2 regions of the Streptomyces sp. NPDC044921 genome follow, and region 1 is predicted to be linked to the other one. Evidence: predicted binding sites of a transcription regulator. Region 1 holds the regulator's gene; the other holds the start of a gene.
What was found. Region 1 encodes HrcA, which represses chaperone genes, less so after heat shock. Its sites were predicted from a motif close to TTNGCACTCNGNNNNNCNGAGTGCNAA; they were not measured.

Region 1 (7,280 bases):
GCGGACCCGGGACAGGATCCGCTGCCACGCCGCGCCCGTGTGCTCCGGCCAGCCCAGGGCGCGGCAGACCCCCGTCTTCCAGTCCTGGCCCCTCGGGACGCGGGGCCAGGACTCGATCCCCAGGGACGACGGCTTCACCGCCTCCCAGATGTCGATGTAGGGGTGGCCGACCACCAGCGCGTGCTCGCTGGTGACCGACTCGGCGATGCGCCACTCCTTCGAGCCCGGCACGAGGTGGTCGACCAGGACGCCGAGGCGCGCGTCGGGGCCGGGTGCGAAGGAGTCCACGATCGACGGGAGGTCGTCCACGCCCTCCAGGTACTCCACGACCACGCCCTCGATGCGCAGGTCGTCGCCCCACACCTTCTCGACCAGCTCGGCGTCGTGCCGTCCCTCGACGTAGATGCGGCCGGCCCGGGCCACGCGCGCGCGTGCTCCGGGGACCGCCACCGAACCCGAGGCCGTACGGGCGGGGCGCGCCGGGGCGCCGGACGAGGGGCGGACCAGCGTCACCACCCTGCCCTCCAGCAGGAAACCGCGCGGTTCCATCGGGAACACGCGGTGCTTGCCGAAGCGGTCCTCCAGGGTCACCGTGCCGGCCTCGCAGCGCACGACCGCCCCGCAGAAGCCGGTGCCGGGCTCCTCGACCACCAGGCCCGGTTCCGCCGGGACCTCGGGGACCGGCTGGGGCTTCTTCCACGGCGGGGTCAGGTCCGGAGAGTACTGGCGCATTCGGATGACGATAGGAGAACCGGGCGGGTGGTCACGCAGACACGCCGAAACGCGCCGCCAGCGCGTCCCGCTGGGCCCGGACGAACGCCGCGTCCACCACCGCTCCGTGACCGGGCACGTACAGCGCGTCCTCGCCGCCCAGGGCCAGCAGCCGGTCCAGGGCGGCCGGCCAGTGCGACGGCACCGCGTCCGGGCCCGCCTGGGGCTCGCCCGACTCCTCGACCAAGTCGCCGCAGAACACCACCTCCGGCTCGCCCGGCACCAGCACCGCCAGGTCGTGCGCGGTGTGTCCGGGGCCGACGTTCGCCAGCAGCACCTGGCGGCCGCCGCCCAGGTCGAGGGTCCACTCGCCGGAGACCAGGTGGCGGGGCGGGACCAGCCGGTCCGCCGATTCCCGCGCGACGGTCTCCGCCAGGCCGTTGCGCACCGCGTCCGCGCACAGCTCCGCGCGGTCGCGCGCCCGGGTCAGCACCGCGTCCACGCCGACCGCGCCGAACGCCTCCGCGTCCTCGAACGCCGCCACCCCGAAGACGTGGTCGAAGTGGGGGTGGGTCAGCGCGAGATGTGTCACACGGCCGCCGGTGAGCGACCGCGCCTGCGCGCGCAACCGCGCGCCCTCGGCCGGGCTCGACCCGGCGTCGATCAGCAGGACCGCGCCCTCGCCGGCGACCAGCCCCGCCGTGCAGTCCCACACCGGCAGCCGGCACCGGCCCACCCCGGCGGCCAGGCGCTCCCACCCTGCCTCTTCCCAAGTCACCGTCATACGGCGACGCTAGCGGTGCGCCCCGCCCGGGGCACGACGCCGCACGACCAGCCTTGCCGCAGGCGTACCCCACCGCCGTACACTGGGCCGGGGAACATTGGCACTCGCACGCGCAGAGTGCCAGGCCGTGAACGGCGGGCAACGGGCGGACGACTTCTGGAGGTGTGCGCGATGCTCAGTGAACGCAGGCTTCAGGTGCTGCGCGCCATCGTCCAGGACTACGTCGGCACCGAGGAGCCGGTCGGCTCCAAGGCCCTCACCGAGCGGCACAACCTCGGCGTCTCCCCGGCGACCGTCCGCAACGACATGGCGGCCCTGGAGGACGAGGGATACATCGCCCAGCCGCACACCAGCGCCGGGCGCATCCCCACCGACAAGGGCTACCGCCTGTTCGTGGACAAGCTCGCCGGCGTCAAGCCCATGACCGCGCCCGAGCGGCGCGCGATCCAGAACTTCCTGGAGGGCGCCGTCGACCTCGACGACGTCGTCGCGCGCACGGTCCGGCTGCTCGCGCAGCTCACGCGCCAGGTCGCCGTCGTGCAGTACCCGTCGCTGACCCGGTCCACCGTGCGGCACGTGGAGCTGCTCGCCCTGGCGCCCGCGCGGGTGATGCTCGTGCTGATCACGGACACCGGACGGGTCGAGCAGCGCGTGGTGGACTGCCCGGCACCACTGGGCGAGGCCTCGCTCGCGGATCTGCGCGCACGCCTCAACAGCCGGGTGGCGGGCCGCCGTTTCGCGGATGTGCCGAGTCTGGTGGAGGATCTCCCGGAGGCTTTCGAGCCCGAGGACCGGGGTACGGTCTCCACGGTGCTCTCCACACTCCTGGAGACGCTCGTCGAGGAGAACGAGGAGCGGCTGATGATCGGCGGCACCGCCAATCTGACCCGCTTCGGTCATGACTTCCCCCTCACGATCCGGCCCGTGCTGGAGGCGCTGGAGGAGCAGGTCGTGCTCCTCAAGCTGCTCGGCGAGGCGAAGGATCCGGGCGTGACCGTCCGTATCGGTCACGAGAACGCCCACGAAGGACTCAACTCCACGTCCGTCGTGTCGGTCGGCTACGGTTCGGGCGGCGAGGCAGTCGCCAAGCTCGGCGTGGTCGGACCGACCCGCATGGACTACCCGGGAACGATGGGAGCGGTACGCGCAGTGGCACGGTACGTCGGACAGATCCTGGCGGAGTCGTAGTGGCCACGGACTACTACGCCGTACTCGGCGTGCGCCGCGACGCGTCGCAGGAAGAGATCAAGAAGGCCTTCCGGCGGCTCGCCCGCGAGCTGCACCCGGACGTCAACCCCGATCCGAAGACCCAGGAGCGGTTCAAGGAGATCAACGCCGCCTACGAGGTGCTGTCGGACCCGCAGAAGAAGCAGGTCTACGACCTCGGCGGCGACCCGCTCTCGCAGTCCGGCGGCGCCGGGGCGGGCGGCTTCGGAGCCGGCGGCTTCGGGAACTTCTCCGACATCATGGACGCGTTCTTCGGCACGGCGTCGCAGCGCGGACCGCGCTCGCGCACCCGCCGCGGCCAGGACGCCATGATCCGCATCGAGGTGGAGCTCGACGAGGCGGCCTTCGGCACGACGAAGGACATCCAGGTCGACACGGCCGTCGTCTGCAACACCTGCAACGGTGAGGGCGCGGCCCCGGGCACCTCGGCGCAGACGTGTGACATGTGCCGCGGCCGGGGCGAGGTCTCGCAGGTCACCCGGTCCTTCCTGGGCCAGGTCATGACCTCCCGCCCGTGCCCGCAGTGCCAGGGCTTCGGCACGGTCGTCCCGACGCCGTGCCCCGAGTGCGCGGGCGACGGCCGGGTGCGCTCCCGCCGGACCCTCACGGTCAAGATCCCGGCCGGTGTGGACAACGGCACGCGCATCCAGCTCGCCGGTGAGGGCGAGGTCGGGCCTGGCGGCGGTCCGGCCGGCGACCTCTACGTCGAGATCCACGAACTGCCGCACGCGCAGTTCCAGCGCCGCGGCGACGACCTGCACTGCACGGTCACGCTGCCGATGACGGCGGCGGCCCTCGGCACGAAGGTGCCGCTGGAGACCCTGGACGGCATGGAGGAGGTCGACATCCGCCCGGGCACCCAGTCCGGCCAGTCGATCCCGCTGCACGGCCGCGGTGTCACGCACCTGCGCGGCGGCGGACGCGGCGACCTCATCGTCCACGTCGAGGTGCAGACCCCGACCAAGCTCGACCCCGAGCAGGAGCGCCTGCTGCGCGAGCTGTCCAAGCTGCGCGGTGAGGAACGGCCGACGGGCCAGTTCCAGCCCGGGCAGCAAGGGCTGTTCTCGCGGCTGAAGGACGCCTTCAACGGTCGCTGACGCGAAGGGGCTCCGGCGTCGTCCGTCAGGGGGCGCCGGGGCCGCGGAAGCGGTGGTTCCTCTGGTCTGTGCCACCCGGCAGGCCGGTTTCGGAGTCGTCCGGAGGACGTGACAACATGCGGTCATGTCCTCCGCACTGACCGATCTCTTCCCGCTCCCGATCGTGCAGGCCCCCATGGCGGGCGGCGTCTCCGTGCCGAAGCTCGCCGCCGCCGTGTGCGAAGCGGGCGGGCTCGGGTTCCTCGCCGCCGGGTACAAGACCGCCGACGGGATGTACCAGGAGATCAAGCAGCTGAGGAGCCTCACCGGCAGGCCCTTCGGGGTCAACCTCTTCATGCCGCAGCCGGAGTACGCCGACCCCGCCGCGGTCGACGTCTACGCCCACCAGCTGGCCGGCGAGGCCACCTGGTACGAGACCGAGCTCGGCGATCCGGAGACCGGCCGGGACGACGGCTACGAGACCAAGCTCGCGGTGCTCCGCGACAACCCCGTCCCGGTGGTGTCGTTCCACTTCGGCGTCCCGCACCGCGAGGTGATCGACGCCCTGCACCGCGTCGGCACCTTCGTCCTGGCCACCGCCACCACCCCCGACGAGGCCCGGGCCGTCGAGCGGGCCGGCGCGGACGCCGTCATCGCCCAGGGCGTCGAGGCCGGCGGCCACCAGGGCACCCACCGGGACGTCCCCGAGACGGACGGCTCCGGCCTCGGGCTGCTGACCCTGGTCGCGCAGGTCCGGGAGGCCGTCGGCATCCCCGTCCTCGCCGCCGGCGGCATCATGCGCGGCGGCCAGATCGCCGGGGTCCTCGCGGCCGGCGCCGACGCGGCCCAGCTGGGCACGGCCTTCCTCGCCACACACGAGTCCGGCGCGCACGCCCTGCACAAGCAGGCGCTGACCAACCCGCTGTTCGCGCGGACGGAGCTGACCCGGGCCTTCTCCGGCCGCCCGGCACGCGGCCTGGTCAACCGCTTCCTGCGCGAACACGGCCCGTACGCGCCCGCCGCCTACCCGGAGATCCACCACCTCACCGCGCCGCTGCGCAAGGCCGCCGCCAAGGCCGGGGACGCGCAGGGCATGGCGCTGTGGGCCGGGCAGGGGCACCGCATGGCCCGAGAGCTGCCCGCCGGGCAGCTGGTGGAGGTGCTGGCCGCCGAACTCGCCGCCGCCAGGACAGCGTTGTCGGGCGGGGGCGTCGCGGGCGGAGGCGTGCGATGACCGCGCCGGTGTTCGTCGTCGAGCACTTCGACGCGGGCGGCGGCGGACGGTACGTCCTGGACGGGCCGGAAGGGCGGCACGCCGTCTCCGTGAAGCGGCTGCGCCCCGGCGAGGACGTGATCCTCACCGACGGGGCCGGACGCTGGGCGGACTGCGTGGTGCTCGGCACCGAGGGCAAGGACCGGCTCATCGTCCAGCTGGACTCGGTGAGCGAGGAACCGCCCCAGCAGCCGCGGGTGACCGTCGTGCAGGCGCTGCCCAAGGGCGACCGCGGGGAACTGGCCGTCGAGACCATGACCGAGGTCGGCGTCGACGCCGTCGTGCCGTGGGCGGCGGCCCGCTGCATCACGCAATGGAAGGGCGACCGCGGGGCGAAGGCGCTCGCCAAGTGGCGGGCCACCGCCCGGGAGGCCGGCAAGCAGTCGCGCCGGGTGCGCTTCCCGCGGATCGCCGACGCCGCCACGACCAAGCAGGTCGCCGCGCTGCTGCGGGACGCCGACTTCGCCGCGGTGCTGCACGAGAGCGGCGACGTCCCGCTGGCCACGGCCGAGTTGCCGGCGGCCGGCGAGATCGTCCTGGTCGTGGGACCCGAGGGGGGTGTGGCGCCGGAGGAGCTGGCGCTGTTCGAGGAGGCGGGGGCCGGGGCGTATCGCCTCGGGCGCAGCGTGCTGCGCACATCGACGGCCGGGACGGCGGCCGCGGCCGTGCTCCTGGCGCGTACCGGCCGCTGGTCCTGAAAACCCCCTGGAGGCACCGTGGAACTCGCCCAAGTACGCCTGCTCGTCACCGACTTCGCCGCCTGCTACCGCTTCTACGGCGACGTCCTCGGCCTCAAGCCGCAGTCGGGCGCGAGCGAGGGCCCCTACGAGAAGTTCAGCCCCGCGGCCGGCTCCGCGGGGATCGCGCTGCAGGACCGGTCGATGATGGCCGAGGTGCTCGACGAGGTGGGCCGTCCGGCCGCCGGGCACCGGTCGCTGGTGGTCTTGCGGGTGGACGCGCTGGACGCGTACTGCGAGGAGATCACGCTGCGCGGCGCCACCGTCCTGCAGGGGCCCGCGCCCCTGACGGACCGGATGCGGGTGGCCCATCTCAAGGACCCCGAGGGCAACTTGGTGGAGCTCCAGGAGTGGCTGCTGCTGCGCGGTTGACGCCTTTGCGCCCTACCGCGCCGCCCCCGTGGGTGGCAGGCTGCCCTCCATGGGGGCTTCGAGGAGGTTTCGGCGGGGGCCGCGCGGCCGTCGGGTGGCCGTGGCGGCGGTGTTCGCGGTCGTCGCCGTGGGCGGCGCGGTCGCCTGCGAGCCGGGCGGCGGCATCAGTTCCGCGGCCGTCGCGTACACCACCGACGAGACCGTGACGCGGGAACTCAACCGCCAGAAGGCGGGCGTGCGCTGGCTCAGCTGCACCGCCTCCTACGGCGACAGGCGCGAGGACTCCCGGTCGTCGCCCCCGGCGAGCGAGGACACCGTGGCGAGCGTCGACTGCCGGGGGGAGACCGACGACGGCAAGGACATCACCGTCGACGGCGAGGTCACCCACGCGGTGGACGGCGCCTGTGTGCGCGGGAACATCACCGCCAAGGTGGACGGCAAGGTGTGGTTCGAGGTCGACGGGCTCGGCGACTGCGACTCCACCAGCCCGCCCCCGGTGGGCGGCGGGCCCACCGACGGCCGGCCCGGACCGGCGGTCACCGTGACGGTCACGCAGACGATCTGGTGCGACCGGTACCCGGACTGCCGCCCTGTCGAGGGCAAGTGATCCGAACCCTGTCCGCGCGGCGCCCTCGCTGCATAGGGTGATCAGGTGACATCGCCTGCTTACCTCCGGTTCCCGCACGTGCACGGCGACCTGGTCGCCTTCACCGCCGAGGACGACGTGTGGCTCGCGCCACTCGACGGCGGCCGGGCCTGGCGCGTCAGCGCCGACAACACGCCGGTGACCCATCCCCGCATCTCGCCCGACGGCACCACCGTCGCCTGGACCTCCACCCGCGACGGCGCCCCCGAGGTGCTCGTCGCGCCGGTCGCCGGCGGCCCCGCCAGGCGCCTGACGTACTGGGGCAGTGCGAAGACCCAGGTGCGCGGCTGGACGCCCGGCGGCGAGGTCCTGGCGATCAGCTCCCACGGGCAGGCCAGTCTGCGCCGCACCTGGGCGCGCGCCGTGCCGCTGGACGGCGGCCCGGCCACCACGCTGCCGTACGGGCCGGTCGGCCACGTCGCGTACGGGCCGCACACGGTGCTGCTGTCGGCGC
Region 2 (7,280 bases), on a different contig from region 1:
TGTAGCCGTTGCCCTTGTCGAGCTCGGCGACCTTGGAGACGATGACGTAGCCCTCCAGGCCGGCGTTCTCGGCGATCCAGCGCAGCGGCTCGACGGCGGCCTTGCGGACCACGGAGACACCGGTGGCCTCGTCGCCGGTCTTGTCGAGGTTGCCCTCGAGGACCTTGACGGCGTGGACCAGGGCGGAGCCACCACCGGAGACGATGCCCTCCTCGACCGCGGCGCGGGTCGCGGAGATGGCGTCCTCCAGACGGTGCTTGCGCTCCTTGAGCTCGACCTCGGTGGCGGCACCCACGCGGATGACGCACACGCCGCCGGCCAGCTTCGCGAGGCGCTCCTGGAGCTTCTCGCGGTCCCAGTCGGAGTCCGTGGTCTCGATCTCGGCCTTGATCTGGGCGACGCGGCCCTGCACGTCGTCCTTGTTGCCGGCGCCGTCGACGATGGTGGTGTCGTCCTTGGTGACGGTGACGCGGCGGGCGGAGCCGAGGACGTCGAGGCCGACCTGGTCGAGCTTGAGGCCGACCTCCTCGGAGACGACCGTGGCGCCGGTGAGGACGGCCATGTCCTGCAGCATCGCCTTGCGGCGGTCGCCGAAGCCGGGGGCCTTCACCGCGACGGCGTTGAACGTGCCGCGGATCTTGTTCACGACGAGGGTGGACAGCGCCTCGCCCTCGACGTCCTCGGCGATGATCAGCAGCGGCTTGGAGGCGTTGGCCTGGATGACCTTCTCCAGCAGCGGCAGCAGGTCCGCGATGGCGGAGATCTTGCCCTGCGTGATGAGGATGTAGGGGTCGTCCAGGACGGCTTCCATGCGCTCCTGGTCCGTCACGAAGTACGGCGACAGGTAGCCCTTGTCGAAGGCCATGCCCTCGGTGAAGTCCAGCTCCAGGCCGAAGGTGTTGGACTCCTCGACGGTGATGACACCGTCCTTGCCGACCTTGTCCATCGCCTCGGCGATGAGCTCGCCGACCTGCTGGTCCTGGGCGGACAGCGCGGCGACGGCGGCGATGTCGGACTTCTCGTCGATCGGGCGGGCCGAGGCGAGCAGGTCGTCCGAGACGGCCTTGACGGCGGCGTCGATGCCCTTCTTCAGGGCGGCCGGGGAGGCACCGGCGGCGACGTTCTTCAGGCCCTCGCGCACGAGCGCCTGGGCGAGCACGGTCGCGGTGGTCGTACCGTCACCCGCGATGTCGTTGGTCTTGGTCGCCACCTCCTTGACCAGCTGGGCACCGAGGTTCTCGTACGGGTCCTCGATCTCGACCTCGCGGGCGATCGTGACACCGTCGTTGGTGATGGTGGGGGCGCCGAACTTCTTGTCGATGACGACGTTGCGGCCCTTGGGGCCGATCGTCACCTTGACCGTGTCGGCAAGCTTGTTGACGCCGCGCTCGAGGGCGCGACGGGCGTCCTCGTCGAACTTCAGGATCTTCGCCATGGGAGCGTGAGCCCTCTTCCGGAATCTGGGATAAAGGCAACTGCGCCCCGGGCGCCCGGCTTCTTAGCGATCGCGGGGGCCAGGGGCGCAGTTCAAAGCAAGGTGCTTCGGGTGAATTACTTCTCGATGATCGCGAGCACGTCGCGGGCCGAGAGGACGAGGTACTCCTCGCCGTTGTACTTCACCTCGGTGCCGCCGTACTTGCTGTAGAGCACGACGTCGCCGACGGAGACGTCGAGCGGAAGACGGTTACCGTCCTCGAAGCGGCCCGGGCCCACGGCCAGGACGACGCCCTCCTGGGGCTTCTCCTTGGCGGTGTCCGGGATGACCAGGCCAGAGGCGGTGGTCTGCTCGGCGTCGAGCGGCTGGACCACGATGCGGTCCTCGAGCGGCTTGATGGCAACCTTGGAGCTGGTGGTCGTCACGATCCGACCTCCCCCTTCGGAGATCTCACGGGGTTAACTGTCTGAGGTGGCGACCAGGTGGATCCGTCGTCGCGGGTGCCGGACCTGCCCGTCGCTGTGTTGGCACTCTCCTGCGTCGAGTGCCAGAGCCGAGACTATGACCGCGATTAGCACTCGGTCAAGCGGACTGCTAATCGCGGGCGGCGCGTCGGCCAGGCAGGTTGCCGCGCGGGGGCGTCCGGACCCTCACAGGTGGTCCTCCAGGCGTCCCACCCGCAGGCCCTTCCCGTCGATCTCCCGCAGCAACCGCAGCGTCCGGTCCGTCAGGGTCATGGACGCGTCCCCGGACGGCACCGAGACGATGTCGCCGGGGCGCAGCCCGGGCTCGCCGCGGGTGTACGCCAGACGGCCGTCGGCGCCCAGGGAGGCGCGCCACAGCACGACCGCCGCGATGCCGCAGTCGGCGGCGGCGCGCAGGGTCGTGGTGTCGTAGGTGCCGTAGGGCGGGCGGAAGAGGCGGGGGCGGACGCCGAAGCGGGCGTGGAGCTTGTGCTGCTGGCCGCAGATCTCGGCGCGCTGGCCGGCGTAGGGCAGGCCGCGCAGGGCCGGGTGGTCGAGGGTGTGGTTCTGCAGGGACGCGCCGACCGCGCGCAGCCGGGCGAAGTGGCCGTAGCCGGGCCCCACGACGCTGTCGGTGAGGAACATGCTGACCGGCAGGCGCCGTGCGCGGATCAGGCGGACGAAGCGCGGGTCGCGTTCGGCGCCGTCGTCGTAGGTGAGGAAGACGACCGGCTCGCGAGTGGGGACGTGGTCGACGACGGGCGGGAGGCGGCGGGCCGCGGGTACCGCGTCCCGGGCCCGGCCGTCGGCGGTGCCCGGCCGCTCCCCCGCCGCCCCGGCGCACCCGGTCAGCAGGACCAGCAGCACGCACAGCAGCGCGGCGGCCGGCCGCCTCACAGGTAGTCCTCCAGCCGCCCCACCGCGTATCCCTCGGCCGTGACCTTGTTCAGGAAGCGGCGGATCATGTCCGGCATCGTGCCCTTCCACTGCTCGGGGCCCCGGAAGTGGGTGAGGACGATGTCGCCCGGGCGCAGCTCGCGGTCCGCCTCGCGGTACTCCCAGTGGTCGGCGAAGACCTCCTCGTTCCAGAGCGGGACGTGGGTGATGCCGCAGGCCTTGGCGGCGCGCAGGGTCGCGCGGTTGTAGCTGCCGTAGGGCGGGCGGAAGAGGGCGGGGCGTTTGCCGAAGCGCTTTTCCATGTAGCGCTGCATGCCGCAGATCTCACGCTTCTGCGCGCGGTAGGACAGACCCGGCATGTAGCGGTGGTACAGGGTGTGGTTGTTCAGGACGACGCCCCTGGCCTGCATCTTCTTGAAGTAGCGGGGGTCGTCCTTGACCAGGTAGCCGCTGAGGAACGCGGTGTAGGGCACGTCGAGGTCGCTCATCATCCGCAGGAACGTGCGGTCCTTCTCGGCGCCGTCGTCGATGGTGAGGAAGACGACCTTGTCGCGGGTGGGGACCCGGGTGAAGACGGGCGGGAGGTTGGACTCCCGGTGGCCTGCCACCTGGAAGCCCTTGCGGGTCTTGATCCTCGGCTTGCGCTCGGGGGGCGGCGGGGCGGGCAGCGGCACCCGCTTCAGCTGCCAGCGGTGCGCGGCGGCGACCCGGGCGGCGTGCGCGGCGCGCAGCTTGGAGGCGTAGGAGTCCAGCGCGCGGGCCTCGGCCGCGTCGAGGGGCTGCTGCCCGCCCGCCGGGGTGACCCGGTCGTCGCCGCCCTGCGCACAGCCCGAGGCGATGGCGGCGAGGGCGAGCACGGCCAGGCCGATCCGTGCACCACCCGAGGCCCGGCTTTTGTCATTTTGTACGACTGCTCGCATGGTGCCGGATCCTCGCAGCCCGCCCCGGGGATCCCGCCCCGACACAACGGCCCGCGGACCGGCATCCACCGACTGGCCCACACGCCGCCCCCGGCGCGCCGTGGCCGACAATGATCCGGTGAACGACCTCGCCCTCCTCCTCACCCCCGAAGGCCGCGCCCTCCTCGACGAGGTGCGCGACACCGACCCGGCACGGGAGCTGGCCGTGGCGACCCGGCTGCGCCGCGAGCACCCGGCGCGGCTGGTGTCGGCGGCGCTCGGACAGGCGCGGCTGCGGCAGCGGGCGGTGGCGAAGTTCGGCCCCGAGGACGCCGGCCGGATGTTCTTCACGCCCGACGGGGTGGAGCAGTCGACCCGGGCGAGCGTGGCGGCCTACCGGGCCCGGCGCATGGCCGGGGCGGGCGTGACCTCGGTGGCCGACCTGTGCTGCGGCATCGGGGGTGACGCGATCGCGCTGGCCCGGGCCGGGATCCGGGTACTGGCCGTGGACCGGGACCCGCTGACGGCCGCGGCGGCCCGGGCCAACGCCGACGCGCTCGGACTCGCGGACCTGATCGAGGTCCGCGAGGCGGACGTCACCGAGGTGGACACGGCCGGCTACGACGCCGTCTTCGTCGACCCGGCGCGACGCGGCGGCCGGGGCCGGATCTTCGACCCGGAGGCCTACTCGCCGCCACTGTCCTGGGCGGTCTCGGCCGCGCTGCGGGCCCCGCACGCCGCGCTGAAGATCGCCCCGGGCGTCCCGCACGAGGCGGTCCCCGAGGAGGCCGAGGCCGAGTGGATCTCCGACGGCGGGGACGTGAAGGAGGCGGTGCTGTGGTTCGGCACCGCGCCGGGCGCCGTCCGGGCCACGCTGCTGCCGGGCCCGCGCACCCTGCTCTCCCGGGGCCTGCCCGACCCGCACGTCCGCCCGCCCGGCCGCTACCTCTACGAGCCCGACGGCGCCGTCATCCGCGCCCACCTGGTCGCCGAGGTCGCCGAGGAGGTCGGCGGCGGGCTCCTCGACGCGACCATCGCCTACGTCACGGCCGACGCCCTGCGCCCGACGCCGTACGCCACGGCCTACGAGATCACCGACCACCTCCCCTTCAACGTCAAGAAGCTGCGGGCCCTGCTGCGGGAGCGCGGGGTCGGCACGCTGACGGTGAAGAAGCGGGGCTCGGCGGTCGAGCCGGAGGAGCTGCGCAGGAAGGTCAGGCCGCAGGGGCCGCACGCGGCGACGGTGTTCCTGACCCGGGTGGCCGGAGCGCCGGCGATGCTGCTCGGGCACCCCGTCTGACGTTCAGGCCTGCTCCGCCGCCCGCCGCAGCAGCAGGTCCCGCTCCCGTTCGTTGCGGGTCAGGGACGCCGCCCGCTCGAACTCCGCCCGGGCCTGGTCCCGCCGGCCGAGGCGGGCGAGGAGGTCGCCGCGCACGCTGGGCAGCAGGTGGTAGTCGCGCAGCGCGGGATCGCCGGCCAGGGCGTCGACGAGGGGCAGGGCGGCCTGCGGACCGGACGCCATCGACACGGCCACCGCGCGGTTCAGCTCCACGACCGGGGACGGGGAACGCGCGGCCAGCAGGCCGTAGAGGGTGGCGATGCGGGACCAGTCGGTCTCCTCGTAGGTGTGGGCGTGCGCGTGGCAGGCGGCGATGGCGGCCTGGAGGGTGTACGGCCCCGGGCCGCCCGCGGAGGCGGCCTCGGCCCGGCCCAGCGCGTCGATGCCGCGGGCGATGAGCATGCGGTTCCAGCGGGAGCGGTTCTGGTCCTCGAGGAGGACCGGCTCGCCCGAGGGCCCGGTGCGGGCCGCCGTACGGGACGCCTGGAACTCCAGGAGCGCCGTCAGGCCGTGGACCTCGGGCTCCTTCGGCATGAGCGCGCCGAGCACCCGGGCCAGCCGCAGGGCGTCCTCGCACAGGCCCGGCCGGAGCCAGTCGTCGCCGGCCGTGGCGGCGTAGCCCTCGTTGAAGATCAGGTAGATGACGTCGAGGACCGAGCCGAGGCGGGCCGCGCGGTCGGGGCCGCAGGGCACCTCGAAGGCGATGTTCCGTGTGGCCAGGGTGCGTTTGGCGCGCACGATGCGCTGCGCCACCGTCGCCTCCGGGACGAGGAAGGCGCGGGCGATCTCGGCCGTGGTCAGGCCGCCCAGCAGACGCAGGGTCAGGGCGGTGCGGGCCTCGGTGGACAGCACGGGGTGGCAGGCGGTGAAGACCAGGCGGAGCAGGTCGTCGTCGATGTCGTCGGGGTCGGCGGGCTCCTCCGGGGCGGGGGTGGCCGACAGGTCGCGGCCGATCTCGGCGAGCTTGCGCGCGTAGTTCTCCCGGCGGCGGACCAGGTCCACGGCGCGGTTGCGGGCGGTGGCCATGAGCCAGGCGCCCGGGTTGTCGGGCACGCCGTCGCGCGGCCACTGCTCCAGCGCGGCGACCAGGGCGTCCTGCGCGAGTTCCTCGGCGATGCCGACGTCCCGCACGACACGGGTGACGCCGGCGATGATCCGGGGCGACTCGATGCGGAAGAGGGTCTCGATCGCCTGGGCGGTCCGGGAGGTGCCGGGGCCGGCGGGGGGCTGCGGTGTCACAGCCCACCATCAGACACCCCTGGCACCTCCCCGCCAAGCGGGGCCGGTCAGGCCTCGGCGATCTGCCGGACCTCCGCGGTGATCGTCCAGTAGTCCTCGTGCAGGGACAGGAACCGCTTGGTCCACTCCACGGCCTCGGCCTTGTCCTTGCACTGGCTGATCGAATAGCCCCCGATGACCTCCTTGGTCTCGGTGAACGGCCCGTCGGTGACGGACAACCGCCCGCCCTCCCAGGTCACCCGGGTGCCGTCGGAGGTCGGGGTGAGCCCGGCGGTGTCGAGCATGACCCCGGCCTTGGTGATCTCCTCCAGGAGCTTGCCCATCCGCTCCTGCAGCTCCGGGCTGGGGCCCTCGGCGGGGGCGTTCTTCTCGTCGATGCGGATCAGGGTGAGAAAGCGCGGCACGGTGACTCCTCGGTGCTGCCGGAGCGGGGCCTCTCCCCGCTCTCACCCCTGCGTCGAACGGCGGACCGCCGGATCGACACCCGTGCCGAATTTTTTTCGAGGAGTTTTTCCGGACCGCGTCGTCCCAGGTCAGCGCAGTGACTCCCACAGCTCGCGTGCCTCGGGCTCGTCGGCCACCACCCGGTTGGGGTCGGACGGCGCCCGGACCACCGGCATCGTCACCGTCCGGACCCGGCTCGACGACAGGCCTTGCAGGCTCTGGCCGAGGCTCGTCAGCTCGCCCAGGGAGTCCAGGCCGGTGTCGGTGGTGAGGCCGGCGGTCACCGCGTCCGCGACCCGGTAGAGCTTGGCCGGGTCGGTGAGCAGGTTCTGGGAGGCGATGCGGTCCAGCAGGGCCTTCACGAGTGTGTGCTGCAGGCCGATGCGGCCGAGGTCGCTGCCGTCGCCGATGCCGTGCCGGGTGCGGGCCAGGCCCAGGGCCCGGGTGCCGTCCAGGTGATGGGTGCCGGCCTTGAGGTGCAGGTGGCTGTCGTCGTCGGATATGTCCTCGTCCGTGGTGACGGTGACCCCGCCGAGCGCGTCGACGAGCTTCGCGAAGCCGGA

Region 2: a site for HrcA is predicted at 2,007-2,033, ahead of groES (co-chaperone GroES). Genes of this name have one in related genera too.

The regions. Positions count from the first base shown of each region.
Region 1 is NZ_JBWKIF010000009.1:301,555-308,834, reverse strand. Features, by position in the region: gene AC07DA_RS17190 (DUF3097 domain-containing protein) at 1-732, opposite strand, end outside; gene AC07DA_RS17185 (MBL fold metallo-hydrolase) at 764-1,495, opposite strand; gene hrcA (heat-inducible transcriptional repressor HrcA) at 1,667-2,683, shown strand; gene dnaJ (molecular chaperone DnaJ) at 2,683-3,819, shown strand; gene AC07DA_RS17170 (nitronate monooxygenase) at 3,944-5,032, shown strand; gene AC07DA_RS17165 (16S rRNA (uracil(1498)-N(3))-methyltransferase) at 5,029-5,769, shown strand; gene AC07DA_RS17160 (VOC family protein) at 5,788-6,180, shown strand; gene AC07DA_RS17155 (hypothetical protein) at 6,230-6,787, shown strand; gene AC07DA_RS17150 (S41 family peptidase) at 6,833-7,280, shown strand, end outside.
Region 2 is NZ_JBWKIF010000013.1:174,859-182,138, forward strand. Features, by position in the region: gene groL (chaperonin GroEL) at 1-1,435, opposite strand, end outside; gene groES (co-chaperone GroES) at 1,552-1,860, opposite strand; gene AC07DA_RS21775 (polysaccharide deacetylase family protein) at 2,086-2,796, opposite strand; gene AC07DA_RS21780 (polysaccharide deacetylase family protein) at 2,793-3,716, opposite strand; gene AC07DA_RS21785 (class I SAM-dependent methyltransferase) at 3,835-4,995, shown strand; gene AC07DA_RS21790 (RNA polymerase sigma factor) at 4,999-6,273, opposite strand; gene AC07DA_RS21795 (YciI family protein) at 6,321-6,677, opposite strand; gene AC07DA_RS21800 (LCP family protein) at 6,807-7,280, opposite strand, start outside.